Regions from separate parts of the Bacillus sp. 3255 genome, predicted to be linked through region 2. Evidence: riboswitches for the same ligand, from Rfam matches in the RefSeq annotation. Region 2 holds a riboswitch; each other region holds the start of a gene.

Region 1 (7,864 bases), on a different contig from region 2:
GAATAGGCAGCAGACGCTGGTCGATCTCCACGGCCAAGACGCGCCCTGCGAGCTTGGCCAGCTGCTGGGTGAGCGCCCCGATGCCGGGGCCGATCTCCAACGCGCCTTTATTCGGCCCGAGCTCGGCGGCCGAGATGATCTTGCTCAGGATGTTCTGGTCGATCAGGAAGTTCTGACCCAGACTCTTCTTGAGCACGAGATTATGCTTCTTGATAATTTGCTTCGTCTTGCTGGGTGTTGCCACGTCCTCTGCTGTTACATTCACGGGATTGCCGGGTATATTCATCCTATAGACCTCATTTATCTATATATTCGTCGTTTCCAGATGCTCCAGAGCCGCCTCGAATTCCTCACGCGAAATCTGGAACATCGCACATCGTTTATAAAATTGCTTGCCATTGCAGTAGCCGATGCCAAGCGCGTTCCCTACAACGAGCCGGCGTGACGCAGCCTCGGGATGGACGATCAGCCCTGCCTTCACGAGATCCTCCATGGTTAGCTGCGAGACAGCCCCTTCGTACTCCGTCCGAAGGTTCTGCAGCGCCTGCCGGATCGTCTCCGGCGATGCATTCTCCACGCCGATGTCGCCCTTGTACTCCGCCTGCTCCTGCGTGATGAAGGCATGCTTGCAGCCCGGCACCTTGGCGGCGACAATCTTGCGGATCCGCTCGCCGGCGTGATCGGGATCCGTGAAAATAATAACGCCTCTGCGCTGCTGCGCTAGCGCAATGCGTTTCAAGACGGCTTGCCCGATGGCGGAGCCGCCGGTTTCTATCGTATCCGCCTCGACAGCTCGGCGGATCGCGGCCGTGTCATCCTTGCCTTCGACGACAATGACTTCTTTGATCATAAATCGATTCCCTTTCCGTACCCCAGATACGGCCATTGCAAGCCTAATATATATAATATCTTATCTACGCAGAAAAAGAAGAGGGGACCCCTCTTCTTTCGCCCAGACTGCCAGCCTGGCCACGTATATATGACATTCTTCCCGCTATAACAGACGTTTACACTTAGTTTTCAGACGGTTTTTTTGGTCCTACGACATATACGGTGTACCCTTGTTTCGTTCCGAATTTATTGGCATAGTTATGGTCTTCGAAGTATACGTCAATCATTTGGCCTTTCACACCGCTGCCGATATCTTCGGCACGACGGAAGCCCACACCCTCAATGTAAACCCACCATCCGAGCGGGATCACCTTGGGATCAACTGCAATCGTTCTGCCTTCAGTAACCGTAGTTCCTGTGTATGTCTTACCGTACCCAGGAGTTCCTTCCGCTTTGCCTGTCGAATCAACCCCTGCCGAATAGGCGGTCAGCTTCACATTTTTCAGAATTTGCTTATAGCCGAATGTAACACCATTTTTAGAAACTTCATCCACACTTGGAGATGAGGCCGATAGAACAACAACGGGATTTTTCGTGCCGACGGACACGACTTTATTGACGCTTTCTTGCTTCACTTCTTGGCTTACAACGGCTTCCGCAACGAGTACACCGTCTTCATACGTTTTCTCTTTCTTTTTCAGCAGAACGCCCTCTTTGCCTTCTTGAACAACTTGCTCTTTGCCTTTAAGCATCGATGCATCGTTCTTCTTCTCGGTATCGAATGCAATCGCTTCGGTCACTTCCTCCGTCTCTTTCTTTACGCGGACGATCTTGATCTCATCGCCGGCGTTCAGAGCGGCTGTCGGTTCAGGAGTTAATTTATCTTGCTCCCCAAGTGCAATATGTAAACGTTGCAATGCACTTTCGACCGTTCTTGCAGTTGTGTAAACAGTGGTGGTCTTTCCATCAGCAGTCAATTGAATTGGGGAAGCGTGTTCGATGACGAATTTATCTCCGCCCTTGATCGTAGTCGAAGGCTCTGCAGATATTTCATCGTGTTCACCAATCGTTATGGCTTGTTCATCCAGTAGGCGTTGCAGGACCCATTGCTTCGTGTGCACAACGGTTTCTTGTCCATTCACAACCACGGATACGCTCTTGGTAGCCGTACCGTACAACAACACCAAAAACATGAAAGTCATTGCGATTGAGATAAGAGCCAAACTCAAAATCAAACGCAAGTTTTCATGCTTCCATCGCAATGCGAAGGACATGCTGGATGATCGTTTTACATGGGTCTCGCTTAAAGAGATACTGCCCACTTCTTCGGTCCTCCTTCAAAGCCTCGCCGCCAGGTTACAGCATGATTAGATTTGACGCGACTAAGGTTTAAATTTAACTTAACGTGTTCATCACCGCCAGCCCGCTGAATATAGAGCTGCGAATCGGCGATTCACCCCGATTGCCGGTTCATCCTCCTCTGAGTTCCGGTACGCGAATCGTCGTCCGGATCGGATAGGTCCTTACAGGAAATAAAAAGCCAGCAAGAAGAGGACTCTTCTCGCTGGCTTAGTTTGCATAGTTAAATACACAAAATAGCACGCACGACAATCGTTACCTCTCTTACGCTTACGAGGTTAGCTGACGGATTCGGACGTGAGAGTCGCCCTACTCGGATGTCAACTTACGTTTAACACCCAAGATTCACCCCTGTTACACACTCTGTTCGCTTGATCAGCTTATGCGCTAATCCGGCTTACAGTGGTTCCCCCGTTCCCATAATTGGAACTCAGCGAATGGAAAAATGGCAAATTGGTTATTAAGTTATTATGAAAAGTATATTACGCTGTTAATCTCTGGCTGTAAAGGGATTGACACCTATTAAAAAGGGCTAAATCGATTAAAATTCGCTTGTTTGTGAAATAAAACCACTTTTTATCTACCTTTTTCTCACTATAACGTACGAATACTAGGTTTTTTCGTGTTTTCACTACGAAACTAGGCTTAGAAACTAAATTTGTTTATAATGTTCGTGAAAGAAATACGTTCCGAAATACCAATAATTTGCTATTCAGGGAGGCTATGAGATGGGGCCCATTCTAGAAGTAAACGCTTTATATGGGGGATATTTGCCAAATAAACCTGTACTTCATGACCTCACATTTTCGATTCGACAAGGCGAAATGATGGGATTGATCGGATTGAATGGAGCAGGTAAAAGCACAACAATCAAAAATATCCTCGGCCTGCTTCAACCGCAAAAGGGATCGATCAAAATCAACGGCCTGACGCTGGCGGAGAACCCGCTGCCTTATCGCGCAACTTACGCATACGTGCCGGAAAGTCCGGAGCTGTATGAAGAATTGACGATCCGCGAGCACCTCGAGCTCACCGCTAGGGCTTACGGATTAAACGAAGCGGATTACTTGTCGCGCTCGCAGAAGCTTCTGGAGCAATTTCAGATGCAGGACAAGCTGAACGCCTTCGCCAGCCACTTGTCCAAAGGAATGAAACAGAAGGTCATGATCATGAATGCCTTCCTTATCGAGCCTTCCTTGTACATTATCGACGAACCGTTCCTCGGCCTCGATCCTTTGGCGATCCGCTCTTTATTGGAGCTTATGGTGCAGATGAAACGCCGAGGCGCAAGTTTCCTGATTTCGTCACACATTTTGTCTACAATTGAGAAATATTGCGATAACTATGTCGTTCTGCACAAAGGGCATATGGTCGCACAGGGAGATTTAGTCGAATTGCGTCAGCAAACCGGGCTCCAGCAAGCGTCACTGGACGACATCTTCTATAAACTGGTCAAAGGGGAGTCCTTATGAATGCCATGGACCTAGACACCCGCACCCTGTGGCAGCGCAGATTCGAACATTATATGAAGGAATCCATGGGCTATCTGCAGTATGCGGCACGCAGCAATTTTTTCGGCCTGCTGTTATTTCTTGTCATCGTTTCTTCCTATTATTATGCAAAAATATTACAGCGTCTTCCGACAGATTATCCCTATCTTTGGGTCGTCCTCCTGCTGCTTGTCCCCCTGCTGGCATCAAGCCCGATTCGCACGTTGGTCAGGGGCGCCGACCGGATGTTCCTGCTTCCCGCCGAGCATCGAATGGGCCCTTACTTCCGCAGCAGCTTCATGTACAGTCTGGCTCTGCAGGCTTTCTGGACATTCATTGCCTGGGTCGTCCTATGGCCGCTGTACCACCATTGTCTCGGGTCTTCCGAACAGCACTTTCTCGTCATGCTGGTTCTTCTACTATTAATAAAGGTAGCCAATTTATTGGCAAGCTGGCAGGAGAGCCGGTTCACGAGCGAGCGGGCTAGACGGCTTTCGGCAGGCTTTCGCTGGATCGCTACGGCAGGCCTCGTATCCCTGCAATTCCTGGGCAGCGTATTCTGGGCAAGCGCAGCCGCTCTTCTGCTGACGCTCGCTTGGCTGACCGCCGCGCATTACGTCACCAAATTTGTCATCGGCTGGGATTACCTCATTACAAGGGAAAAGCAGCAGCAGGCACGGCTTTACGCCTTCTTCAACTGGTTCGTTGACGTGCCTCAGCTGGGAACGCGAATAACCCGCCGAAGCTGGATCAGCGGGGTGACGAGATTTATTCCTTTTAAACAGGATGCAACCTATCTCTACATATATATGAAAACTTTACTGCGTACCGAGCTGTTCTCCATCGTGCTGCGGGTTTCCTTGCTGGGAGCACTCGCCATCGCCGTCTCGAGCAGCCCTGCGGCGAGAACGCTTATCTTCTTGATCGCCTTACTTGTCTCGATGATCCAGCTGACACCCTTGGAGCGAGCGCACCGCTACACCTTCTGGATGGAGATGTATCCGCTGGACCGCCGGCTGAAAGCAGGCTCTGTGGCCTTCATCATCTGGGCCGTCCTGCTCTTGGAGCTGTGCATCCTCTCGGTGCCTCTGCTCATCCGCTCCACACCGATTTATTACACAGTTCCGCTTCTAGGGCTCGCTCTCATCTCGCTGGGCTGCGGCGTCATCCTTCGGCGCAAATTCGCGAAGAACGCATCACTTGAGTCCTAGCAAACGAATAGCGTTGTTTGTCGTAATTTCTGCAATCTCTTCCAGCGTAAGCCCCCGTATTTCCGCGGCTGTCTCAGCGACCAGTCGAACATAAGCCGATTCATTGCGCTTGCCGCGGAAAGGATGCGGAGTCAGGTACGGGGCATCCGTCTCGATTAACAACCGGTCCAACGGAACCTGAGCCAAGACTTCTTTGGGCTGTTTGGCATTCTTGAACGTTACCGGACCCCCGAAGGAAATATGGAAATTCATGTCGAGACATTGCTTCGCCGTCTCCCAGCTGCCCGAGAAGCAGTGCATAATGCCCCCGACCTCGGACGCTTTCTCCTCCTTCAATATGGTCAGAATATCATGATGGGCGTCCCGGTTATGAATGACGATAGGCATCCGCAGCTTCCGCGCAAGTGCGATCTGCTCCCGGAAGACACGCTGCTGTACGTCCCTCGGCGACTTATCCCAGTGATAGTCCAGCCCGATCTCCCCGATAGCGACCACCTTCTCATGCGCGCATAGCGATTCAATCCATTCCAAATCGCCGGGCATCATATCGATAGCATCCACAGGGTGCCATCCCACTGTCGTATAGATGAAATCATATTTCTCCGCAAGTTCGATGGAACTGGGAATCGTCTCCCGGTTGAATCCGACATTCACCATCCGCGTAACACCGGCATCGCGCGCACGCTGAATGACCTCCTCCTGATCCACTTGAAACTGTTCTGCATTTAGATGTGTATGCGAATCCGTCAGCATGGTAACTGTAACTCTCCCTTATCTCTTATGTATACTTTCATAATTCAGCTATTTCCTAATCCCGCTCGCCGAGCAACTTCCATAAATCCGGGTAATCCCCCGGATTCAAGCGTTCGAGAAACTCCTCCGGATAGTAGACATGATGCTTGCCCATTTGGAAGCCGCTGATCGACTGCACAATCTCCGACCGATGCGTAATTTCCGTCAGCGTCTCCTTATGATCCAGCAACAGAATCGGCAAATTGTCCTCCGTCTCCCCGGGTCTGTACACATCATAGGACTGATTCGTCGGGAAATCAATTTCCATGTAGTAGATCGGATCGAAGCCGACCTCCTCCATCACTTGCTCCATAAGCGGAATAACGCGCTGATTGGACTCATCGAAGGTGCTGTATTTATACAGCTTCCGATCCAAGAACCGCTTGCACATATCGGCCAGTACAAGGTCCTTCTCGCTCATCCAGAACGTCAGCATCGACTGCATCACGGATTCATCCAACAGCAAATAATCGTCCAGCGAAATTTGGTTCTGAATGAGGTGCAGAATCGGGTCGGTCATGAAGCCGAACGTATAATAATCCTCGTATAAATGTTTGGCCCTGGCGAAAATTTTATGCAGCAAAATCTCCGCACTCCGTGTCACCGGATGGAAATAGACTTGCCAATACATTTGATAGCGGGACATCAAATAATCCTCAACGGCATGCATGCCGCTCTCCTTGACCACAATATGCCCCCGGTAAGGGCGAATGACACGAAGAATCCGCTCCAGATCGAACGTACCGTAGTTAACGCCGGTGAAATACGCATCCCTCAGGAGGTAGTCCATCCGATCGGCATCCAACTGAGAGGAGACTAGGGAAACGACGATTTCCTCGCTATAGGATTTGCAGATAACGCCAGCCACCTTTTTCGGAAAATCAGGCGAAACCCGGCTGAGTACCCTGTTGACCTCCGTATCGCCAAGCACGATTTTGCAGGACCAGTCTTCATGCCTCGTACCGAAAGCTTTCTCGATGGAATGGGAGAAGGGGCCATGGCCCAAATCGTGAAGCAGCGCCGCACACAGGCACAACAGCCGTTCTTCCTTCGGCCAGTCTTCATATTGATTGCGCTCGAACTGAGAAATGATTTTGCGCGTAACTTCATATACGCCGAGCGAATGCGAGAACCGGCTATGCTCTGCACCATGGAAAGTTAAATACGAGGTACCCAATTGCCGGATGCGGCGCAGTCGCTGAAACTCCCGCGTATTGATTAAATCCCAGATCGTATCATCCTGTACGTAAATATATTTATGAACCGGATCTTTAAACACTTTCTCTTCTTTCATCTGTCCACAACCTCTCTTCCTTCCATTCTACATACTTTCGACATTTCCATCCAACACTTCGACAAGGTATGTCGTATTTTGTCGAATTAGCAAATTCCAATTTTTCTTAGCCTCGACCTCTGCGTACCCATTGGCCAATTCATCCTTTTATCGCGGAATGGTAGTAATATATTATTTACAAACCCCTATTCTATAAGGTTTTTCGCTCTTTTTCATGCAAAACGGGTTTTTGAAAAAAAATGAATTTTATGCTTGAAAGAGCGAAAAACCAGTTGACTATTTTGGGAATGGTTGGTATCATAAGACAAGAAGATATGTCGAAACATGACGATATTGATAAAATTTTAATAAAATCGAAAGGGGTTTACATAGATGATGAAATCTACGGGTATTGTAAGAAAAGTTGACGAGTTGGGGCGCGTCGTAATTCCAATTGAATTGCGCCGTACGCTAGGTATTGGCGAGAAGGACGCTTTGGAAATTTATGTAGATGGCGAACGCATCATGCTTAAGAAATATGAGCCTGCCTGCATCTTCTGCGGGAATGCCGAAGGCGTTTCGTACTTTAAGGGAAAAATTGTTTGTCATATTTGTTTAGCAGAGATGCCAACACCTGTGACAAAATAAGAAAAATAGTATATAATAGAAGTAGCACTTATCCTATTGGTAATTCTAACCTTTTTCATATCTCCTCTAATCTCTAATCGTGTTGGCTCCGGCCACAGGTTAGAGATCTTTTTTTGTCCGGAACGCAGGGAACCTTGCTTGCGGTTCCCTCTCCCCAACCCCGATCGGCACCCTCGCCTTAACGATCAAGCAAAGCATTGTAGACGTCTCGCTTGGAAAGCCCGCGGTCGCTCGCCACCTGCTTCATGGCTTCCTTCCGG
Region 2 (7,864 bases):
TCAAACATTGAAGTTGCTGTTGCAGCAAGCTGTACAGGAGCAAAAGCCCCCCAAAGTACGAATATCAGAATAATACCTATCGAAATATAAAGCACCATCTTCTCAAATCTTCCTTTCATCCGGACTTACTTGTAATATTTACCTTGGAAATACAAATAATGCGTATAGAAGAACCACTCTAAGATCATCCGATCTTAAAGTGGTCTATGTACATTCGTATTAGGTCACGTTGAGTTTCTTAACAAGTCGGCCGATCGTTGTCCCTTGAACCAGCAGCGAGAACACGACATTGCTGAACGTCATAGCTAACAGCAAATCGCGCCCTTCAAAGTTGGGGGAAATGCCCAATATCAACGCAATGGACAATGAGCCTTTTAACCCTCCCCAGGCAATGACCGGTTTCCAGATCCGCGGGACTTCTTGGTCAAAAATAAGACTTACATATACAGCTATGAACCTCGCTGCAAGGACAATCAGAATACTGCCGCTAATTTCAACCCATTTCTCGGCGAAATGAATATTTGAAATCTCAAGCCCCACCATCAGGAAAATCAATGCATTGGCGATAAACGCAATTGTTTCCCAGAAAGAATCCATCTTGTCATGCGTTAAGTCCGACATTCCCGTGTTCCTGCCATAGGTGCCAAGCAAAAGCCCTGCAAATACAACCGCTATAACCCCGGAGAAATGAAACATTTCCGCCAACTCGAAGGCGCCATAGAAGAGGATGATGGAGAGGCCGATCTCCACAAGGTAATTATCAATACTGGAGGTGATTTTCGAGGCGATATAACCTGTTGCAACGCCGATTGTTACACCCCCTAGAATAATCTTAACAAACTCCAATGAGCCGTGCAGTACGCCTGACATGGTCAGTACGGTTGTCCCTAGGGCTATTTTAAAAAGAACAACCGCTACACCGTCATTCGCCAAGCTCTCTCCCTCCACAATGATCGATAACTTCTGGTTTAAGCCCATTGATTTGAAAATCGTTAAAACGGAAACAGGGTCTGTCGCCGCCATCAACGCACCAAAGACGAGCGCTTTTTGCAAATCAAGACCTAATAACCAAGATGACAGCGCTGTTATCAGAACAAAGGTCAGAAAGGTTCCTAACAAAGCAAGCAGCAGTATCGAACGCTTATGGTCTACGATTTCACCAAAAGGCAGTTTGAGCGCAGCATCTCCGATCAGAGCCGATAAGAAAATCAGAATCACGGCCGTCTGAAAGACATGATCGGAAACCACGAACGTTTTGATTTCGTGAAGAGCCTCGATGGGGAATAGGCCTAACAGAAGTCCTGCAACGACAAGTAAAGTTGGATACGGTTGTTTTATTTTATCCGCCACATACGCGATTGCAACTGCGATTCCCAGCAGAACCAGCCAATAGTGAAACATGAAGGCCCCCTAAATAACCCTTTTCCGCTATTATGCGTAGGTTGGTCCTTCCTTATTATTACTGCGCCCTCCTCCCCTCTGTAAGGGACTTGTACGCTAGAAATTCGACCGGACCGGGTATCTGCAAGCAAGCTTGCCGAAGCGGTTGGGATCCGTCCGCTGAAGTGAGGTCTGACGATAGATGCGATTAATCGCGGTTAAGCAGCGAAAGCGGAAATACAGTGCGTTATTTTGCCCCCAAACCGCCTGTCGGGGACGGATAGGGAAATACGATCCGCTATTTCGCAGATTTCCTACCCGAAGAGAGGAGAATTGGTGAAATAAAGGCTTGTATTTCCTTCTGATTCCTCAAATCCACCTGATTGTTGGAAATAGCGTATCCTATTTCCGCTCAAGCCGAATTGAAGTGTCGAAGGTGGAGGCTAGCTCTCATACAAAATAGAGGAGTCCCTCCAGGGAAGGACTCCTCTCAACATTTATCGGCAAGGCAAATCCGGAAGATCATTAACGGAAATAATGTCTTCCGCCAGCTTCCTCGGCTTCTTCCACAGGTTCTCACTGCCTGGCAAATCATCGAACCAGGCGGCATCGGGGGGACATTCGAGTATCATGAACTTCCCATACTGCTCATCGCGCGATTGATGGTATTTCAAGTAGGCCTTGCCGCCTTCGATCGCAAGAATCTCAATCTTGCCCGAGGTATGGCTCATAGACAACCTCACTCTTTTGCCAAGACCCGATGTTAATGATTTGGCTGCTTCGACCAACCGATAAACCTTCTCTAAAGGCAATACGAACTCCCGGTTACCGGCAACCGGACGATTAACAAAGAAGTAATAAGGCGTAACGCCAGCCCACGATAACTTATCAAGTAACTCCGCGAGCACGGATGGATCATCATTAATTCCTTTAAGGATCGGCGTCTGATTCACTACGATTGCACCGGCATTATGTAAGGCATCGAAGGCTTTCTTGGCTTCATTCGTAATTTCTCTGGGATGATTGATATGAGCCATTACATAGATTCGTTTATCAACAGTAGAATAGGATTTAATAAGTTCAAGCAAGGCATCATCTTCGTATATTCGCATTGGGTTAAAAACAGGAATTTTGGAGCCTAGCCGCACTATCTTCACATGATCGATTTCACGCAATCGCTCTACGATGTTCTTTAGTTTGGATGTCGCGAGTATTAAGCTGTCTCCACCGGTCAACAATACATTGTTAATCTCGGGGCGGCCTTCAATATAGGCAATACCCGGATCGACATTCGCCATCGCTTCATTCACATCATGCCGAAACAGTCTTTTGCGGAAGCAATATCGGCAGTAAGCTCCACACACCTCAGAAACCAGCAATAATGCCGTCGTCCTATATTTATGCTGACAGCCGGGAACCACATAGTTGGTATCTTCATCGGATGCATCCCAGCGTCCGTACTCCTGAAGCTCTCCCTCATTCGGAATGATCAGCTTCTTAATCGGATCATTCGGGTCCGACCAATTAATCAAATTCAAGTAATAATCATTCACACGAAATACGAACTTTTCCGTTATTGCTTTTAGCTTCCTTCGTTCCTGTTCAGGAATTTCCGTGATTTTCTCAATATCGGTAATATATTTCGGCTGTGCCATAGATGATCCTCCTCGAAATTCAGATTCTGACTAACGATCTGTCGGGATTACGGATTCCCCATTACCTCCTTTGCGGCATGATGGCTATGGATGGGCGTATGTAGACAAATAAAATAGACCCGCATGAGGGCGCAAACCGTAAACGTACGGTCTAGTCCTTCAACGACAGGTCTAATCAAATAAAAAGACCCGTCATGCGGGTCAACATGCAATTATTTGCATAGTAAATCATTGACCCATCCACTGCTGACGAGGTTAGCTGCCGGGCTCGGGAAAGATGGTTCCCTACATAAAGATTCGCCCCAAAAAATTGGTTCCCCCGCTTCCCGAAATTGTTAGATTCCGGAAATTAAGCGTAGTTTTATCTTACACAACTATGTTGTATTCGTCAACGGAAGTCCGGTTGGTCCGACACATTTTAAAGCTTGCGGTTCTCCGGACGTAAAGCCCACGAGACCATATTCAGGGCCGCATAGCAAAGCGGAAGGATAAGTGGAAACCCGTAGTCGGCAGCAAACACATGAGAGAAAGCCGCACCGGTCATGACGAAGAAGATTCCGGCATAAGCCCATTCTTTGAGCCGCGGGAAACCCGGCACGACGAGAGCGATGGAGCCCAGCACTTTCCAAATCCCAAGGATCGTCAAGACATACACGGGGTATTCAAGTTTGGCCACTAGCTCCAGGTTCCCCTCTAACTGCATCAGCTGCCCGATACCGCTTATCGTCATAGATGCTGCCAGCAGTGAAGTGACGATCCAATAACCGATGCTTCTTCCTCCGGGTCTTGCTTCTACTCTCGCGATTGTTTCCGTACCGATCATCTTACTCATTCATGATCTCCTCCTATTTTAACGTGCCAAATGACGATTTATAATTGGACACCATTCAGTGTCATATTGATTATATGACACCATTCGGTGTCACGTCAACCTCTTTTAATCGCAACTTTCGAAAACCACTGTACGTACGGCAAAAAAAAAGAAAACGACAGCACAGGACGAAAACCTAGTCCCGGACTGCCGCTTATGATCTTGTGTTGCCCTGCTCAGACGCTCTCGGACGGTGCGTGCCGTTCCTTGGCGAACGTCCGCAGCAGCGGGGTTCGCAAGCTCACCCACCAGAAGGCTGCAGTCGCCGCCAAACTAAGCACCGTGCATAATATGAACGCCGAGGCGAAGCCAAATCTGGACGAATACCATCCGCCCAGCACGGCGCCGACAATTTTGCCCGCACCTAACAAGATAATCGAATTGAACATCAGGCCCGTTGCCTTCAGTTCTTTCATCACATGCTCGTTCACATAATGCGAGAGGCACAAGTAAAACAGAATATACGTCCCGCCGTGGAGCGCCCACATGATCACAACCGTCTGCGGCGTCAGTGCCGTTGCATATAGCAGCCAGCGGATCACATGAATCAAGCCCGAAAACAGCAGGATGTTGACCATACCGAAGCGCCGGAAAATCCAATCGAACCAAATCATGAACGGAAACTGACTGATCGAACCGATCGCAATTCCCAGACCAATGATCTCCATACTGACGCCTTGCTCCTGACTATAGATCGCATGAAATGAGAAGAAGAACCCTAACGTCGAAGACAGGATGAAAGCATACGTATATAGCACCATAAGGGGCCGATGTTTGAACAGTTCTGTCACCTTGACCTTCTTCTTGCCGTTCTGATGGCCTTCGACCTTGGGCAATAGCAGCGATATGACGAACGAAACGAACATCACGACGGAAGTTACGAGAAAGATGCTGTGAATATTCCGGGCGAACATCCAACCCGCCAATACGGACATGACCGCATACCCAACGGAGCCGAATGTACGCACTCCGGAAAACTTGACGATTCCTTTCGAGGAAAGCTCCAGCGTAATGGCATCGCTTAGCGGGTTAATCGCCACTTGGAAGAAGCTGAACACGACCATGGCGAGCAGCAGCAGCCCGAACGAGATGCCGGACCACTGTACGAGCCAGACCGATAGCGCGGCCAGCAGAATGCAGCATACAAGCACGTTGTTTTTGTACCTTGAACGGTCACTTATAATTCCCCATAGCGGTTGTGCAATCAAGCCGATAACGGCGCCGACTGAGGTCAGGATCCCAACCTCGAAATTCCCAAGCCCGATCTCCGTATAATACACACTGATGTAGGAGAAGAAAGCACCGGTACTCATATAGATCAGCGCGTAAAACAAAGACGTCTGCATCATGATTTTATTCATCGTCGTCCACACCTGCAGCATGCCGCATTCCCTTATGTATCATGCATCCCACCGCTTTCAACTTGAATTGCGTGCTTCTTGCCTCATCGCTTTGATTACCTATTTCGATGGCATCCGCATGTTCTCCTTTCTGACTTGTCTGCGGCTCGAAAATAAAAAGAGGCTGCTCGCGGCAGCCTCTTCATGGCGGAACTTAAGTTGTGCGTTCAATTCCTACTGGCAGATCGGTTGACTTCTTGCAGAAGCTGGATCATAGCGGACGCGACACCAATATGCGTGGCCAAATGCTCGGAGGTTGCAAGCAGGAGCTCTCCCCGGTTGTCCGCTTTCAGAAAGTTCTCTTTCACAGGCACTTCCAATTTCCCTCTCAACGTCTCATTGATCAAATAACGCTGTTCTTTTAATTGCGCGATAAGTATATCCCAGGTTGGCGGCTCTTCGGTCCAATCCGAAGCTTTGGTCCGGTAAGCGAACATATTTTGATAAGTAGCCGGGATAACTTGCGGCAGGTCCGCAAGAGCGAACACGTGGAACTCCGTCACGACAAGCACATGCCCGACATGCCATAGAAGATTTGTTTCAAAGCCTGCAGACACAACTTGGCGTAACTCGGCGGGACATTTGCTTACCAGGTCAATAAAAGCGTCATGTTGTTTGTTAAACGAATGGAATACGAATGGTTCTCTCATAGTTAGCCCTCCAGAATGATATTAGTAGGATGATGTTCTTGCCCGCGTATATATGGAAACCGAATGAATCGGGTGATTAGTCAAACAGCTTGGCATATGCACCGTAGCCTTGGTCTTCGAGCGCTTGCTTGGGGATAAACTGTAACGATGCAGAATTTATACAGTATCGAACGCCCGCCGGTTGGGGTCCGTTATTGAACTTGTGACCCAAGAAGGAATCAGCCTTCTTGCTTCTAACCTCAGGAGCGACAGACAAGAAGCCGCCGCTATGCGTCACAACCAGATTGTTGGGCTCCAGCGGTTTGGTGAAATTCGGCCAACCCACACCTGCATCGAATTTGTCCTTGGAACTGAACAGCGGCTCGCCGGACACGATATCCACATAAATGCCCTCTTCGTGGTTGTCCCAGTACTCGTTGTGAAACGGCTCTTCGTCCCTTCCATGTTGAGTGACTTCATATTGGAGCTTGGTCAGTGTTTGGAGCTTAGCTTCCTTGTCCCCATCTTGCTGCATGTTCACGATCCTGTCACTCCCCCAGATTGGATCTAAGCTTGCCTCGCGGCCGGAACCGAGCAGATTAATTTTGAAAGCGATCGGGTTCTTCTTATAAAAGTTTTGATGCTCTTCTTCCGCCTTGTAAAACGTCGTGGCAGGCTCAATTTTCGTTACAATCGGTTTACCGAACCTTGCTGAAGCCGCTAACGCATCTCTGGATGCCTCCGCCAACGCTTGCTGTTCATTGTTCATATAGAACAAGACGGATTGATATTCGCTGCCGCGGTTGGCGAACTGACCGTTAGCATCCGTAGGATCAACGTTTCGCCAGAAAACTTGCAGCAGGTTGTCATACGAAATTTGATCCGGATTATAACGAACTTCCACCGCTTCGAGATGTCCTGTCCTGCCGGAGCCTACTTCTTCATACGTGGGATTCTCCGTATGACCTCCCGTATAGCCATTTTCAACACTTAACACACCGTCAAGCTTCTCGAACACCTCTTCCATCAACCAGAAGCAGCCGCCTGCGAAAGTCGCCGTTTCATAAGGCGTGTTCGAAACTTCATTCGTCATCACCGCAGCTTGCGCTTTGACGATATCCTTTTTGTGACTGGCACTGAATAAGGAATAGCCAAGTAAGCCAAGCAGCGTGACGGATAACACCATAAAATTGCGGTTTGTTAGCTTCATGATCCTTTCACCTCCACGGTACATAAGGGAGTCGTATACACCCGGGTATCCCTTAATAGTTCAGAAAACAATTGACTTCATAGAAAGTTCCAACCACTAACGTAAGAAGAACAGCCACAAGGACGAAACGCACCGTCGATTTTTTCACGTCTATCCTCCTTTTGTTTTTCGCTACTTGGATTGTAACAAGAATGAATCGCAAGCAAACCTGTGGAAAGTCATGAATTCACAGCAAAAAGGGCACGACCTTTGATCGCTAAAGCATGATATCATTCATGCTCTATGCCAAAAGTCATGCCCTCTTCATCAGCTCAGATGACGAACGGAGAATAACGCCGCTTGCGTTCTATCGCGCAGCCCAAGCTTCGCAATCAGGTTCGAAACGTGATTCTTCACTGTGCCTTCCGTAACAAAAAGCAAGTCCGCCATTTCTTTATTATTGAGTCCTTGACCGAGCAGAGCCAATACCTCTCTCTCCCGGTCCGTTAAATGCCTAAGCTCGTCAGGCTCGGTGCGCTGAGCCGAATGGACCTTGCCCGGATTCACTTCCGTTATTTTCTTGATCTCTTGCAGCAGCACTGCCGTAATCTCGTGTTGAAAAACGGTCCCGCCATTATATACCGTTTGGATGGCGCTTACGATCGCCTCTGATGGCATATCCTTTAATAAGTAGCCATGAACGCCTTTCTCCAGCGCCTTCATAATGAGCTCGGCATCGT
Region 3 (7,864 bases), on a different contig from region 2:
CCGCAACCAACCTCCTTCGTTGAGGTCATACCTAGTGTGGAGCCGTGGTGTAGAGGCCTAACATGCCTGCCTGTCACGCAGGAGACCGCGGGTTCGAATCCCGTCGGCTCCGCCATTTTTTAAGCAGTGAGAGCCATTAGCTCAGTTGGTAGAGCACCTGACTTTTAATCAGGGTGTCGTAGGTTCGAGTCCTACATGGCTCACTTTTGTAATTCGCGGTCATGGCGGAATTGGCAGACGCGCACGGTTCAGGTCCGTGTGGGCTAACCCCCCGTGGAGGTTCGAGTCCTCTTGACCGCATCGCGAAGAACCTTCTCTTTTCCTTAAAGGAAGAGGGAAGGTTCTTCTTTTTTGTACATTTCTCACCATTTAACTGTTGACATTGATTATTATTATCACTAATATCAGGTGTAGCGATAGAATTCAGCTGTGGGGGTAGAGCGAACATGAAAACGATTAAATACTGCTGTCGGAATGAGAAGTTCGGCTCCAAGCAAATATATAAATCCTTGAAGAATGAATATCCGGATTTGAAACAGAAGAAGAAGGACTGCTTAGGCAACTGCAAGCATTGCAAGAAGGAATGCATTGCCATGATCGGTAAGAAAGAGTTATTATGCGCGGCTTCGCCCGACTTACTATATGCACAGCTTAAGCAAATTATTGCTGAATCCAAGGCCGAGACGGTTATGGCCTGAACCCTTCATCCGTGAAAATTGTTGCTTTCTGTTTGTATTTGTACATGGAGTTCTGGTAATCTTGTATGTATGGGGATTGCGCAAATGATAACCATACAGAAAGGATGTGCCGATTACCATGTTGAAAGATGAACTGACAGCAGCTCTGAACGAGCAGATGAACTACGAATTTTACTCCGCGCACGTCTATTTGGCGATTGCTGGTTATTGTGCCGCAGAGAGCTTGGATGGATTCTCGAACTTTTTCATCGTGCAAGCGGAAGAAGAGAAGTTCCATGCCATGAAGATTTTCAAATTCATTAATGATCGCGGGAAGAAGGTAACTTTCGCCGGCATGGATACGCCAGTGAACGAGTACAAGTCGATCCTCGATGCCTTCGAGCATGCATATAAGCATGAGCAAGAAGTAACTAGACGGATTTACCATCTGTCAGACTTGGCGCTTAATGATCGTGAGCATGCTACGATGCAATTTCTCAAATGGTTCATCGACGAACAGGTTGAGGAAGAAGCGATGTTCGACAGCATTATCAATAAGCTGAAGCGCATTGACAAAGACAGCAACGCCTTCTTCATGTTGGATGCTGAATTTGCACAGCGCACCTTCACTCCGCCAGCAGGGGAATAATTACATACGATATTCATGAGGCAAAAGCTTACCTTTTTCGCGAAAATTAGCGATGGGTAAGTTTTTTTCTATTATGCTGACGGATAGCTGTCAGGGTTTATCCGGTATACTGACAGAAAAACAAGAAGGATGTGTCTTATGGATAAATTGGATTTGGCCAAAGCGGACATAGCTTACTACGGGGCTCTAAGGAAGCCTCAGGTTATCGATTGTGAGCCTTTATGGTATGTTTCGATTACGGGCAAAGGCGATCCGGACGGAGAAACCTTCGCACGGGCCACAGAGGCGCTTTACACGGTTTCCTATGGCGTTAAGGGGATTTATAAGGCCGAGCTGAAAGACTTCACCGTAGCGAAGCTGGAAGGCTTGTGGTGGGTCCTTGGAGATATCACGCAAGCATTAAAGGTCCCAAGGGAGGAGTGGCACTGGAAGCTGCTCATCCGGATGCCCGCATTCGTGACGGAGCAGAAGGTCGCAGAGGCCCGCGCAGCGGCAATGAGGAAGAAGAAAGAGCTGAAGATCATCGCATCCGTTGAGTTCGAAAGATTGCATGAAGGCAGATGTGTACAGATGCTGCATGTCGGACCTTATGCGACGGAACCGGAGACGCTCGATGAAATGGACCGATTCATGGAAGCCAATCATCTGAAGAAGAGCGGGCTCCATCATGAAATCTATTTGTCCGATCCGAGAAAGGTAGACACGTCGAAGTTACGGACGATTTTGCGATATCCGGTAGAGGTGGTGGAAGGGGGACTTTTGCGGTAAAATAAAAGAATATTGTCGAATTGGAGGGGAAGTCTATGCGAATGCGCAGTACGATGGCGACCGGTCGAGTGCTCGTAACTCTGTTCATATGCATAGGGCTAATGAACCCTTCTTCGGCGGAAGCTTCTTGGCTGGATCGCGTGAAAGACATTTACCAGATGCCAGAGAATATCGAGCAGATTCAGAAAGAATATGAGACTACCAAACAGCAGTTAGAAGAACAGAAAGATCAGCTGGCTGAAACGATTCGCCGGTCTGAAGAAACGGAAGCCAAGCTGTTGGAGCAAAATGAGCAGCTCGTTAATGAAAATAAACAGCTGCAAGAACGATTACGAGTCATGGAGCAAGCAGCGCTCGATAAAGAGCGGCGGAATCGTAAAATCACGAACATGGCCGTTGCTGCCGCGGCGCTGGTAGTGCTTTATTTCGTGCTGGGGCGCGTGTTTCGATACATGGTATGGCGGAGGCAGAAGCGTCAGATGAAATAGGAGGCTGGGGCATGGAAGTGGCTATGGAACATGCAAACTCGCAGGCCAGAATGGCCACCTTGCGCTTGGATCAGGGGGAAGTTGTTCATGTGCTGCATCCGAATCAGATCGCAGCGTTCCAAGGGAGGTCCGAGCAGCGCGAGGATTCCTTGATGAAGCTGCCTGGCATGTACCGGAAGAAACGGTTGATTCAATCGCGGCTGCAGGGTCCCGCTCAGCTTCTGCTGGGGCTGCCTGACGGCTACAGCATGTCTGTCGTGCCGATCGGGGCGGAAGACGATTTGTTATACGAATTCCGGCATGTGTTGTTCTATACCGAAGGCGTCAGCTTCTCCTCTCACCTGCAAAATGTGAAACATACGCTCATCACGCAGGATCTGGTGAAAATGCAGTTCAAAGGTCCGGGATCATTGGGACTGTTGACGGCGGGGCCGCTGTACCAGATGGCTTTAGATCCGGAGCAGCCTTTATATGTGGACACCACCTGTCTTGTCGCATATCCGCGAAATGCGCAGCTTCGTCTGTGCGTATACGGCAACACGCTGGCGAGTCAACATATGAACTACCACTGGGAAATGACCGGGAACGGACGGGTTTTGCTGCAGCCATGCAAGCCGGACCGCAAGTTGGACGAGCATATGAGGAGCGATAGTTTGCTGCGGCGTATTGCCAAAGAGGTGATACCTTTTGGCGGTATTTTTATTAAATAAGCGTTGGGAATAAAAAACATTTGCATTTGTCTTCGATTCCTGATATATTATTCCTTGTCGCCTCTGAGATAAAGTTGCTCGGGCGAGAAGCAAGACATACCGTGCGGAAGTGGCTCAGCGGTAGAGCATCGCCTTGCCAAGGCGAGGGTCGCGGGTTCGATCCCCGTCTTCCGCTCCATTATTTGCGCCCTTAGCTCAGCTGGATAGAGTATTTGACTACGAATCAAAAGGTCGGGAGTTCGAATCTCTCAGGGCGCGCCATTTCTATCAAGCTTCACACATTATCGGGACGTAGCTCAGCTTGGTAGAGCACCTGCTTTGGGAGCAGGGGGTCGCATGTTCAAATCGTGTCGTCCCGATAAATATTCGCGGGTGTAGTTCAATGGTAGAACTTCAGCCTTCCAAGCTGGTAGCGTGGGTTCGATTCCCATCACCCGCTTCACAAGAGAAAGATCACCTTCGGGTGGTCTTTTTTCGTTTCCAGCGGAGAACGAAGTGAATGCCGCCGGGGTTCAACCACCCATGATGAGGTTTCTTGGCAAATGGTGGCCATAAGCGTTATACTAAATATGTTAACGTGTGCAAAGGCAGACATATTTTCATACCGCAAATTTATTTCAAAGAAATGAGGTCGGCAACGTGAAAGCGAAAAAGCTAGGAAATGCCGGATTTGACATCTCAACCATCACCTTCGGATGCTGGGAATTGGGCGGCGGCCCATGGGAGTTCACGAACGATCAGAACAACATAGCACTCATCCGCCAAGCGTTCGAGCAGGGAGTTACGACGTTCGATACCGCTGAAGGCTACGGGAACGGACACTCGGAAGAAATCGTCGGAGCCGCATTGGCCGATATACGCAAGGATTGTATCATCACGACTAAGGTGAGCAGAAGCAACTTGAGTCCTCAAGATGTGCGCAAATCCGCTGAGAACAGTCTCTCGCGCTTGAAAACAGACTACATAGATATTTATTACATTCACTGGCCATCTTTTGAAATCCCGGTACAGGACACGCTCTCAGAATTCGTTAAGCTGAAAGAAGAAGGCTTGATTCGCGCGATCGGAGTGTCCAATTTCTCCTTGGAGCAGCTGAAGGAAGCGGTAAGCTATGCGCAGATCGATGTGATCCAGCCGGAATACAGCTTGCTGCACAGAGCCATCGAACCGGAAATTGTACCGTTCTGCGAGGAACACAGCATCGGCATTATGAGCTACAGCTCGATCGCGAAGGGGATTCTAACCGGTGCCTTCCATCTTCAAGGCAAAACGCTCAAGGCGGATGATTTCCGTAGTACAAGACGGTTATTCTTGCCCGAGCACATGGAGGCGGAGAAGGAGCTTCTGTCCCTGATGAAAGAGCTGGCCGATGCGAAGCAGGCAACCGTATCGCAAATCGCTATCGCATGGCTGCTTCATCAAGAGGCGCTGACTTCCGCCATTATCGGCACGCAGGATGAGCATCATCTCCGTAACAATGTTGCCGCGGCAGCGCTCGAGCTATCCGCATCCGAGCTGGAGCAGCTGAGCGCAGTCAGCAACCGCGCATTATCGGTGATCGGCTATAACTAATGGCAAGGGGTTAAGCGATTCTGCTTAACTCCTTTTTGCTGTTCTGGGTGTGCTTTTCATTGGTAAAACTTACCTCACCATAAAAGTTGTACCTCTCTAGGAAACTATGCTAGTCTAACATAGACAAAAAATGCCGAATCCTGGAGCAGCAAAAGCTCCGGTACGGGGGACTTCTTTACTTGGGGTGAATGAGCGCTGCCCATGGCGCACTAGGGAAAACCTCTTCCCGAACCCGTCAACTAACCTCGGAGGCTTCAAGGAGGCAAAGCTTTGAAATCTTTTTCATCACGTCTTATTTGTTCATGCGCTCTGCTCTGCGCCGCTGTTCCTCTGTTTGCAGCTCCAGCCGCCGAGGCTTCGCAAGCCGCTCCGTCCGACCGTACTGTCAAGGTACAGGTCAATGACGAGCTGCTGAAGTTCCCGGAAGTGCAGCCTTACATCGATGCCCAAGGCATCATGCAAGTGCCGCTCCGGGTGTTGTCCGAGAAGCTGGGCTATCAGGTAAGCTGGGAGAAGCTGGCCAATGAGATCGAAGTCACGCTGGTCAATAAGCAGCAGTCGATCATGCTGGTTACCGATCAGCAGCAGGCGATCGTGAACAGTAAGAAGATCAGCATGGAAAGCGCTCCAACCGTTTACGAAGGCAACACCTACGTTCCGCTGCGTTTCATCACCGAAACGTTCGGTTCGCCGATTGAGTGGAATGAACCTAACCAGATTGCGATTGTAGAAACGGACGGACAATCGCACAAGCCGGCCTGGATAGCGCCGCCGCCGGCTCCGAAAGCGGCTCCGAAAGCCGCGCCTGCCGCCGTACCCGTAAATGAGCAAATCATCCAAACGGCTAACGCTTATATGGGTGTGCCTTATGTATGGGGAGGAACGACGCCGAACGGATTCGATTGCTCCGGTTTCGTAAGGTTTGTATATCAAGCCAAAGGCATTGAGCTTCCGCGTACATCCGCGGAGATGCACAGTGAAGCAGGCACCCAGGTGACCGATTTGAAGGTCGGAGATTTGGTGTTTTTCGCTTCCAAAACCGTGAATCACGTAGGCATTTACTTGGGCAATGGCCGCTTCATCTCAGCGACTAGCTCCAGAGGCGTGGCCGTGGACAGCTTATCCAGCTCGTACTGGAAAGCAAGGTACGTCGGAGCGAAAAGAGTTCTATAAGGTAAGAACGACACGAACACCTGTTTCCCATGCGTCTTTCGCAAGAAAGCCATCGGGAGCAGGTGTTTCTTTTTATGCAAAAAAATGCGATTTTTATCGAAATTTTATGATTTTTAGCCTATAATGAAGAAATGTTTGGAAGTCAGAGAGAGCGGGTGAACACGCACGCATGCAACTAAGTGTCTGGAAAAGCTGGTTTCACAAAATAAGACATTCGAATAAGACCGACAGCATGTATACCGTGGATAAGGGGCCTGCCATTCCAGAGGAGATCCGGGGGGTCATTCAACAGTTTTTCCGCACGTATAACCATTTCAAGGGAGCCAGAAGCCTGCAAACGGATACGTTTATTAGAGAAGTATTTTATGCGACGAGACAGGATCCCCGGGATCAAAGAACGATCGAAGAGATGGAAGCCTATATTCAACACAAAAATGTGCAGCGGCTGCGTCTGAAATCCTACGTGATCGATGAATATTTGCGCTTGGGCGAGAAGGTTTGCATGATTGGGGTTACGCGGGAATTCAGCAACAGCTTCAAGAATCGCGTGCTTTATTTTCTAACGAAAGAAGAAGGTTCCTGGAAATTTCACCATATCGCCAGATCCCATCACGGGACGGTGCTGGATAAGTTTCAGATCAAAGAACAAACAGGCTTTGTAATAGGCAATGAGAAGGCCGCTCTCCTCTTTATGACACACACCAGTTCCGCCGATGCCTCGACCTACATGACGGGCGATTATGTCCATGTAGAAGGATATCTGGAAGTGGAGCACGAGATAGGCAGCCCTCTGTACTATCGGGTCGTTCGGATGAATCGCGTTCATTAGAAGCCGTCAAAACCGTCTAAGCCGGGTAAGCACTGATTCGTAAGCTTTGCTCATAGAGTAACGCTTATTTGGCGTTTCGTTTCAATTCGCGTAAGGCGTAGAAGGTTCCTCGCCAGTAGATGCCGCCTTGCCGCCAAGTCAGCCATACGGAGCGAACGATGGTGTACAGCAGCAGCGACGCACTGACCGGAAGCAGATAAGCTTCCTCCCCGTTACTGCTCATCAGACGGCTCATTAACTTACGGTACATCCATATCTGCAAAATGACGGTGGCCGCATAAACCGCTCCGCGCCAGTCCCACAAGAAGAGCAGGCCCAACCACGGCCAGATGAAGAAGACGAGCTGTCCGAGGCAGGCCAGCAGGGCGATGAAGTAGCTGTAGCGAAAGCCGGAGAACAGGTTTTTCTCCAAGCCGATAACCGCCTCTCTCAAGGAGCGATACCATTCCACCTGAAGATGGTGTCTGGCGGACAGCACTCTTTGCCGGAAACCGGCTTTCTTCAGCGAAATGCCTAATTGCAGGTCGTCATCGGGTCTAAGCGCGATAGCTTGATGGGTGCCAACCGCTTCATAGGCGCTGCGGCTTACCATATTGAAGGCGCCGATGCCGATACCCGGTTCCCGCGGGTTATCGAGATTAGCCCGCCAAGGCCGGACGAATAAGGAGAAAGAGAACAGAAAGAAATGGACGAAGCCCTTCAGCAGCCGGCCCCTGGCTATCATATGCGGGGTCAGTGTGAGATGGTGGACATCGTGTTCTTTCATATAAGCGACAGCGTCGGTAATCGTGCCGGGCGCAAACAAAATATCCGCATCGGTAAACAGCAAATACTGGCCTCTGGCCTGCAGGTAGCCTTGGTACAGGGCATGGTTCTTGCCTAACCAGCCTTCGGGCAGATGCGTGATATGGATAATTTGGAGCTTAGTGCGAATCTCGTTCTTGCCCTCCGACCACTTGCGCAGCTCTTCCAGCCGTACGCCGGTAGCATCCTGGGAG
Region 4 (7,864 bases), on a different contig from region 2:
GGAGCGGCCTTGGGGCAGCGGGGCTGCTCCTGGGCCTCTCGTTTGCCGGACTGCCGCGCCCCGCGGTCCGCGGCAGCTGGAAGGTGGCCGTGCCGTTCTTGATCTTCATGTTCATTTCGATCGTGCTCGCCGGCCTGGAGTGGAGAGCCGCGTCCGGCGGTTATCCGCTGGGCTTCTCGCTTGCGAGCGGCTGGGGCGCGGCGTTCACACTCACCCGGCTGTTCCTTGTCCTAATGGCCGGCTATTGGTTGGCCGTGTCCACCCCGTATGGACAGCTCGTACAGGGGCTGAACTGGGCCTTGGCTTTTCTCCGCAGGCTGAAGCTGCCTGTGGAGTCGTTCGCCTTGGCTGTCTCGCTCATATTCCGCTTCATTCCGCTGATTATGCGGGAATGGCAGCGCTTCTCGGCGGTCGTCCGGGCCAGGGGCAAGGCAGCGATCCGCCCGGGAACCGTACGGATGCGGGATGTTCCTGCCTTGGTCGTTCCGCTGCTGCTGGCCATGTTCCACAAAGCGGAGCAGATGACCGTAGCGATGGAAATGAAACGAATCGACGGCAAGCGGCAGCTGCAGCGAAAAAGCACCCTGCGCTGGCAAAACAGGGATACGCTGCTGGTCGCGGCGAGCGCTTTGGGGTTTGCGCTGCTGCAGATGACGCGGTCATGGCTATGAGGAGCGGCTCACGGAGTGGGCTGCTTTTTTCTCGGTCTGGCGTGGCGGCGGACTGGCTGTTCGCTGCTCACACTGCACTTACACTTACTTAGCAAAAGTGCAGGACGCCTGTCATCTTGAGGCCGACCGTTCGCGTATACTATACTTTGACTAAGACATATCGACGATCGGCGGTGAGTAGGGATGGATACGGCTTACACCATCTATGAGCAGCAAATGCTGCGGCAAGTGAAGCGCTGGGAAATGAGGCAGCAGAAAGCGCCCAATTTGCTCGAAAAAGCATCCAAATCCGTTTCGACGAATATTAACAAGCTGATTCCCGAGAAAGTGCACAAAACAATAACTGCAACGGTCAAAGGCATGTTCCAGACGACCTTGTTCGGCATGAATTATATCCCTCAGAATGATCCGCTAACGGGAGCAACCTTGGCCGAGTGCGATGCCCGGGCAGAGGAGCTGCTGTCGCTGTACAAAAAAATCGCCGCCGCGGAGGGGGCGGGAACGGGGGCTGGAGGTATTTTGCTGGGCTTGGCCGATTTCCCGATTCTGATAGGCATTAAGCTCAAATTTTTGTTTGAGCTGGCGCATGCTTATGGCTATTCAACCAAGGACTACAGAGAGCGGTTGTTTATTCTGTATGTGTTTCAGCTAGCCTTCTCCAGTCCGCCGAAGAAGCCCGATCTGCTGGAGACGATCCGGAACTGGCATACGGTTGCCGGCTCTTTGCCCCCTGCTGAAGATTATACGAATCAAGTGGATTGGCTGCAGCTCCAGCAAGAGTACCGCGATACGATCGATTTCCGCAAAATGCTTCAGCTTGTCCCCGGCATAGGCGCCGTCGTAGGAGCTTGGGCGAATTTCGGCCTGCTGGAGGAGCTGGGCGTGGCGGGCATGAACAGCTATCGCCTGCGCCGGCTGCAGGATAAAGCAAGAGCCGGCGGGGGACCCGAGCCCAGCCGTTGATTGCCTGTCCAACAGCCGCCATTCTCGCCAAATCTAACGGACTACAGAGCTCTTGGTCTCCATTTGCCAGCTAGCAGCTGCTCTGTCCGTTAGCCGGCTAAGGTTGAAGAGAGCTGCCGCACATGTCCGTTTCTCCGCGGATGTTTCTTTTTATGCTGCTGGGTAAAGTTATGGTGATTTTTCGTACGCAAAGCCATATACTTTAAGTAGAGCCAAACCAGCCGCGTAACACGAACATGAATGTGATTTTTTTCACAAATAACTTGCCGCACTCACCCTAACTCGTCCCATACCATCCAATTCAATTTTCTCCAATGAACGAGAATTCCTAACCCAACGCGCATCCAACACAGGTCGGCAGGTTTGGTCCATCGTTTCATCAGCCTATCTATTCATAGAGCAAAGAAGAGTTAATCGGAGGAGTGAATGGTATGAACAAGAAACCGAAGGTCGTGATCCTGGGGGCAGGCTACGGCGGACTAGTGACGGCGATCCGACTGCAGAAGCAGATCAAGGCGGACGAAGCTGACGTTACCCTGGTGAACAAGCACGATTATCATTACATGACGACCCATCTGCATATGCCGGCTGCCGGGACCGATCATCACGAGAATGCGCGTGTGGCGATCAAGGATTTGATCGATGAACGGAAAATTCAGTTCGTGAAAGGGACGGTTCAAGAGATTAAGCTGGAGGAGAAGGAAATTGTTCTCCCCGACCATGTCCTGTCTTACGACTATCTGGTGATAGGTTTGGGAAGTGAGACGGAAACCTTCGGGATTCCGGGGCTGCGCGAGCACGCCATGTCGATTAACAGCATTAACAGCGTGCGATTCATTCGCCAGCATATTCAATACATGTTTGCGAAGTACAAACTGGACTCCAAGCATAAGGAATATTTGACCTTCGTTGTGGGGGGGGCCGGTTTCACGGGGACGGAATTCGTCGGAGAGTTGGCCGACCGCATTCCCGTGCTTTGCCAGACGTTCGATGTCGATCCTTCGCTTGTGAGAATCATGAATGTGGAAGCTTCGCCTACCGCGCTGCCGCCGGGACTTCCGAACGATCTGGTGGAATACGGCATGGAAGTCATGCGGCGCAAAGGGGTTCAGTATAGATTGTCAACGGCGATCAAAGCATGCGAACCGGACGGCGTCCTGCTCGGAGACGGCGAATTCATCCGTGCCGGAACAGTAATCTGGTCGGGTGGGGTCCGTGGAAACTCCTTGCTCCAGGCGGCTGGTTTTCACGTGCAGCGCGGCCGGGTGAAGGTAGACGACTATTTGCGCTCCATTCAGTATCCGGAGGTGTTCATTACGGGAGACTGCTCGATTGTGATGAGTCCGGAAGGGACGCCCTACCCGGCGAACGCCCAAATCGCGGTCCAACAAGGCTGCAACACGGCCAAAAATATAATCAACAGCTTGCGTGGAAAGCCCTTGCGTCATTTTGCTTATGATTACAAAGGAACTGTCGCTTCATTGGGCCGCGGCGATGCGGTCGGGATTCTGAAGGTGAAGAAAGTGAAGGGCAAATTCGCCGCGTTCCTCAAAAAGTTGATCGATGCCCGCTATCTGTTCCTGATTGGCGGACTCCCGCTTGTGTGGAAGAAAATGATATTCAAGCAAAAACAAGCGACGCGTAAGCATCATGTTAGAAATTAATTAGGTCCTTAAACCTAAAAATATACGTACGCCGACGATACGCCTGAAAATCAAAGAAAATGAAAGATAAGATTAATTGTAAGCGAATTATCAAATGAATGAGAGGATGGAGTCGACCTTTTTAGGTTTATTCCATCCTTTACTATGTCTCGATAAGAGAGTAGTATCAACAACGTACAATATACAGTTGAATATTTCGCTTAATTCTCTAACCGGAGAAGCGGGGGAACCACAGGTTTCAACGGGGTGAATAAGGTGCGCGTCATCTGGCATGGCGTAACTTTTAGGGCAGTTTTCTCGCAGCCCGAACCCGGCAGCTAACCTCGTAAGCGATCGTGAGAAAGGAGAACATGTGATCCCAAACACAAGGTCTATCCTTGTGTTTTTTTGCGTCCAAAAACAGACATTGAAGTTGAAATCAGGTTATTTGGGGGAATTTCGCAGCATGACAAGTGATTCATTGAAGAAGATTATGTTCGGTAAACCGCTGAAGTCCGATGAGCTGGAATCCGAAAAAATGCAGGTGTGGAAGGCGCTGCCGATCCTCTCGTCCGATGCCCTGTCGTCCGTGGCCTACGGTACGGAGCAAATTTTGCTCGAGCTGGCGACGGTCGGGGTCGCAGCATTTGCCTTCTCCCTGCCGATCGCGATCTCGATTATCGCCTTAATTATGCTGCTTGTACTCAGCTATCGCCAAGTGATTGAAGCCTACCCGATGGGTGGCGGGGCTTACATGGTGGCGAAGGAGAATCTGGGCATGATGTGGGGCAGGCTCACAGGCGTTTCCTTGCTGATCGATTATACGTTGACGGTTGCCGTTTCGATCTCGGCAGGCGTGCAGGCGATTACGTCGGCCTTTCCGTCTACGGTGCCCTATATCGTCCCGATCGCGCTGGCTCTCGTCTGGCTGATGGTGTGGCTGAACTTGCGCGGGACGTCCGAGTCGGGGACGGTATTCGCGATACCGACGTACTTTTTTATTTTGTGTATTTTGCTGCTTATCGGCAAAGGGATTTTCGATATGATGACGGGTTCGTTGAATACGCATCCGATCCAAATCGTCCCCAGCTCCATGACGAGTTCATTAACGTTGTTCGTTATTCTCAAAGCGTTCTCCTCCGGCTGCTCCGCGGTCACGGGGATTGAGGCGATTTCCGATGCGGTGCCGCATTTCCGGACGCCTTCCGTGAAAAACGCCAAGAAAACGATGGCTTCGCTCGGTACGCTGCTGGCTGTCATATTCGGCGGTGTCACCTTGCTGAGCTTGGGTTATGGGATCGCACCCGACCCGCACGGCCACACATCGGTTTTATCGATGGTGACGGAGCAGGCATTCGGCAGAGGGGCGATGTATTATGCAACGCAGATCGGCACGATGCTGATTCTGGTGCTGGCAGCAAACACGAGCTTCAACGGCTTTCCGATACTGGCGTCCATCATGGCGCAGGACAAAAACTTCCCGCGCATGTTCTCTTACCGGGGAGACCGGCTGTCGTTTCATTATGGGATTGTTACATTAGGCGTTTTGGCAAGCATTTTGCTTATTATATTCAAAGGAAAAACCGATGCACTTATTCCTCTTTATGCGATTGGCGTATTCTTGTCGTTCACGCTGGCCCAGAGCGGTCTGGTCCGCAAATGGTTCAGAGAGCGTCCGGCCGGCTGGCTGGGTAAATTCGCCATCAACGGCTTGGGTGGGCTCGTCTCGTTCGCCGTCTTGATCGTGTTCTGCATAACCAAATTCAGCGAAGGCGCGTGGATTGTCATTCTTGTGACGCCGCTGCTGCTATGGGGCATTACCAAGATCAGCAACCATTACGATGTCGTGGCCAAAGAGCTGCGTATCGACATCACACAGGAGCGCGTATGTACGAAGGAATCATTGATCATCGTGCCTGTCGCGGGCATTCACCGCGTGGTTGCGCAGTCTCTGAATTATGCCAAATCGTTGTCACCGAACGTGATTGCCTTCTACGTGGCGTTCTCGGATGAGGAAGAGGAAGCGATGCAGGAGAAATGGGACAAATGGGACCCCGGCGTCCGGCTCGTTGTGTTCAAGTCGCGCTACCGCACCATTTTGAAGCCGCTGGCTGAGTTCATTGAACGGATTGACACGCACGTATCGGAAAAGCAATCGATCATGGTCATCCTGCCGCAATTCATGCCCAAGAAGTGGTGGCATCGCCTGCTTCACAACCAGTCCGCCGCACGGATCCGCTCCAAGCTGCAAGCTGACAAAGATATCGTCGTCGCGACGGTGCCCTATCATTTGCATGAGTAGAGGTGTACAATAAAAGGGATTGCTGATGCAGAATTAGGAACAGAGGTGAACCTTTTATGGCGAAAAAGAAATGGTCGTCCGGCGCATCCGAGACCGGCGTGCAAGATAAACCAGCGACACTCAAAGATTTGCTGAGCCCTGATGTCGTAGCGGGTCTGAAAGCTCAAGCCGACAAGATGAAAGCGGAGGAGCAGGCGCGCAAAGATGCGGCCAGAGCGGAAGCGGAAGCCGCGCGGAAGGCGGAAGAGAAGCGGTTGGAGAACGACTTCGGCCATTTGCTCGAGAAGAGCAATCTGGATTGGAGAAAGCACAAATGAGGAAGCACGAGATGTGCTTCCTTTTTTGATTGCGCAGGCAAAGGCTACCGTTTCTTCATCTCAAAAAACTCGCATTCATCGCGGTCATAATAGGCCAAATCGGCGACACGAGTCTGCAATACAACGGTCTTATCGCTAAAACGCAGGACGACTGCATTCGAGTCTACGATATGATCGTCTTTGAACACGCGGACGACGGCCCCTCTCTCCACAGCCTCCTGAAAATCGGTATCCGTCACCAAACGTTGATTTCTAGCCATCCTGGCATGCTCCCTCCCTGATTCAATGGATCCTTCCATTGTACCACAAGGTGCATCTAATCTCCGAAATCCACGAACGCCTAGACTCCGCCCGGCATACAATGTAGCACCAAAGAGTCATTCTCAGGAAGCAGGACTGACTCCCAAACGCTGCGTGGGCAGAGAGGATGCGTGATCCCGATGGACATTCAATTATTGCCGATTCATTGGGTGTATTTAGTATTTATTGGTTTTATTCTAACCCTTCTTATCAGGCGCAGAGACACCACGATGATTTGTGTGGTCGGTATTTTTGCGCTCGGTTTGTTGGCGACAGAGACATTAAGCGGTTCGGTTTCAGGGGTGTTCAACAGCTTTATCTATGCCACCAAAGAGTTGATGGGAACAATCATGATTATTTCCATTATCGTGGCGATGAGCCGGGTGCTCATTCGCACAGGCATTAACGAAACGATGGTCGCGCCGTTGACCCGTTTTCTGCGGACGCCGGCACTAGCGTTCTGGGGAATCGGGATCATCATGATGATCACCTCCTGGTTCTTCTGGCCGTCTCCGGGCGTTGCGCTCATCGGTGCGGTGCTGCTGCCTGTTGCGGTGCGCGTCGGATTGCCTGCCCTAGGGGCGGCGATGGCGATGAACTTGTTCGGTCACGGGATTGCCCTTTCCGGCGATTACATTATTCAAGGAGCTCCTAAGCTGACGGCGGATGCGGCGGGGCTGCCGGTAACCTCCGTCATGGAAGCCTCCGTGCCGCTTGTGATCGTCATGGGTCTAGTTACGACCGTAACCGCTTTCTGGATGATGCGCCGGGATATGAGAAACGGCACCTGGCGCGATGGCTTGGTGGCTAGCGGAACAGGAGACGGCGGTTCGCTGCTGTCTTCCGACCAAGATGCCAAAGCCAGTCTGTCGCCGAAATTGCGCCGGATACTCGCGGTCCTCATTCCCGTGCTTTTCGCATTGGACGTCATCGCGATGTTCGTGTTGAATTTGCAAGGGGGAGACGCGACAGCGCTGGTGGGCGGTACCGCCGTGTTCATCCTTATCGGGGTGACACTGCTCGCCCATCGGGGCCATGGGCTGGAGCAAACGACGTCTTACCTCATCGAAGGCTTCGTTTTCGGCTTTAAAGTATTCGGCCCCGTGATCCCGATCGCCGCCTTCTTCTATCTCGGCGACTCCGCGTTCACGGAGCTTTATGGCAAAATCCTGCCGGAAGGCTCGCACGGCATCGTGAACGACCTCGGCGTCGCGCTTGCCGGCGTCGTACCGCTCAACGGCGCGATCGGCGCCGTTACGCTCACCGTCGTCGGCGCGATTACCGGCCTCGACGGCTCCGGCTTCTCCGGCATCTCCCTCGCGGGCTCGATCGCGCAGCTCTTCGCAACGGCGATCGGTTCCGGCGCTGCGGTGCTGACCGCGCTCGGGCAAGTGGCCGCCATCTGGGTCGGCGGCGGCACCTTGATCCCGTGGGCGCTCATTCCGGCAGCGGCGATTTGCGGTGTCAGCCCCTTCGAGCTGGCGAGACGGAATTTGCTGCCCGTGCTCATCGGTCTTGCGGTGACAACGGTTGTGGCGATGTTTTTGGTCTGAATTAGCGCCTCTGGGGGCTTCGCTGCCGAAGCCCTTCAGAGGCTTTTATTCGTGAGAGAATGCAAGACAAGTGCAGGAACCATCGTCTCCAAGCTTCCCCAAGAGCGGAGAACGC

Evidence for each region. Region 2 has a riboswitch for cyclic di-AMP ahead of J2X61_RS13490 (KamA family radical SAM protein). Riboswitches for the same ligand answer to the same signal wherever they lie in the genome.
Region 1: another riboswitch for cyclic di-AMP. It lies ahead of J2X61_RS34155 (resuscitation-promoting factor); the one in region 2 lies ahead of J2X61_RS13490 (KamA family radical SAM protein).
Region 3: another riboswitch for cyclic di-AMP. It lies ahead of J2X61_RS31245 (C40 family peptidase); the one in region 2 lies ahead of J2X61_RS13490 (KamA family radical SAM protein).
Region 4: another riboswitch for cyclic di-AMP. It lies ahead of J2X61_RS14115 (APC family permease); the one in region 2 lies ahead of J2X61_RS13490 (KamA family radical SAM protein).

The regions. Positions count from the first base shown of each region.
Region 1 is NZ_JAVDUS010000032.1:8,156-16,019, reverse strand. Features, by position in the region: gene rsmA (16S rRNA (adenine(1518)-N(6)/adenine(1519)-N(6))-dimethyltransferase RsmA) at 1-286, opposite strand, end outside; gene rnmV (ribonuclease M5) at 305-850, opposite strand; gene J2X61_RS34155 (resuscitation-promoting factor) at 1,014-2,105, opposite strand; cyclic di-AMP (ydaO/yuaA leader) riboswitch at 2,443-2,636, opposite strand; gene J2X61_RS34150 (ABC transporter ATP-binding protein) at 2,919-3,662, shown strand; gene J2X61_RS34145 (ABC transporter permease) at 3,659-4,891, shown strand; gene J2X61_RS34140 (TatD family hydrolase) at 4,877-5,644, opposite strand; gene J2X61_RS34135 (HD domain-containing protein) at 5,700-6,977, opposite strand; gene J2X61_RS34130 (AbrB/MazE/SpoVT family DNA-binding domain-containing protein) at 7,350-7,604, shown strand; gene rsmI (16S rRNA (cytidine(1402)-2'-O)-methyltransferase) at 7,783-7,864, opposite strand, start outside.
Region 2 is NZ_JAVDUS010000007.1:314,828-322,691, reverse strand. Features, by position in the region: gene J2X61_RS13500 (glycine betaine uptake BCCT transporter) at 1-98, opposite strand, end outside; gene J2X61_RS13495 (cation:proton antiporter) at 220-1,401, opposite strand; gene J2X61_RS13490 (KamA family radical SAM protein) at 1,878-3,035, opposite strand; cyclic di-AMP (ydaO/yuaA leader) riboswitch at 3,264-3,401, opposite strand; gene J2X61_RS13485 (DoxX family protein) at 3,454-3,867, opposite strand; gene J2X61_RS13480 (MFS transporter) at 4,083-5,288, opposite strand; gene J2X61_RS13475 (DinB family protein) at 5,474-5,956, opposite strand; gene msrA (peptide-methionine (S)-S-oxide reductase MsrA) at 6,033-7,028, opposite strand; gene J2X61_RS13465 (response regulator) at 7,452-7,864, opposite strand, start outside.
Region 3 is NZ_JAVDUS010000026.1:512-8,375, forward strand. Features, by position in the region: tRNA gene J2X61_RS31175 (tRNA-Met) at 1-9, shown strand, start outside; tRNA gene J2X61_RS31180 (tRNA-Asp) at 39-115, shown strand; tRNA gene J2X61_RS31185 (tRNA-Lys) at 131-203, shown strand; tRNA gene J2X61_RS31190 (tRNA-Leu) at 216-300, shown strand; gene J2X61_RS31195 (DUF1450 domain-containing protein) at 447-698, shown strand; gene J2X61_RS31200 (ferritin) at 817-1,326, shown strand; gene J2X61_RS31205 (GyrI-like domain-containing protein) at 1,465-2,094, shown strand; gene J2X61_RS31210 (hypothetical protein) at 2,130-2,582, shown strand; gene J2X61_RS31215 (AIM24 family protein) at 2,594-3,292, shown strand; tRNA gene J2X61_RS31220 (tRNA-Gly) at 3,396-3,470, shown strand; tRNA gene J2X61_RS31225 (tRNA-Arg) at 3,477-3,553, shown strand; tRNA gene J2X61_RS31230 (tRNA-Pro) at 3,578-3,651, shown strand; tRNA gene J2X61_RS31235 (tRNA-Gly) at 3,661-3,731, shown strand; gene J2X61_RS31240 (aldo/keto reductase) at 3,932-4,864, shown strand; cyclic di-AMP (ydaO/yuaA leader) riboswitch at 4,986-5,133, shown strand; gene J2X61_RS31245 (C40 family peptidase) at 5,135-6,037, shown strand; gene J2X61_RS31250 (hypothetical protein) at 6,207-6,866, shown strand; gene J2X61_RS31255 (glycosyltransferase family 2 protein) at 6,931-7,864, opposite strand, start outside.
Region 4 is NZ_JAVDUS010000008.1:105,088-112,951, reverse strand. Features, by position in the region: gene J2X61_RS14130 (ATP-binding cassette domain-containing protein) at 1-671, shown strand, start outside; gene J2X61_RS14125 (EcsC family protein) at 855-1,634, shown strand; gene J2X61_RS14120 (NAD(P)/FAD-dependent oxidoreductase) at 2,066-3,298, shown strand; cyclic di-AMP (ydaO/yuaA leader) riboswitch at 3,486-3,645, shown strand; gene J2X61_RS14115 (APC family permease) at 3,744-5,579, shown strand; gene J2X61_RS14110 (YqkE family protein) at 5,636-5,896, shown strand; gene J2X61_RS14105 (hypothetical protein) at 5,941-6,156, opposite strand; gene J2X61_RS14100 (hypothetical protein) at 6,337-7,749, shown strand.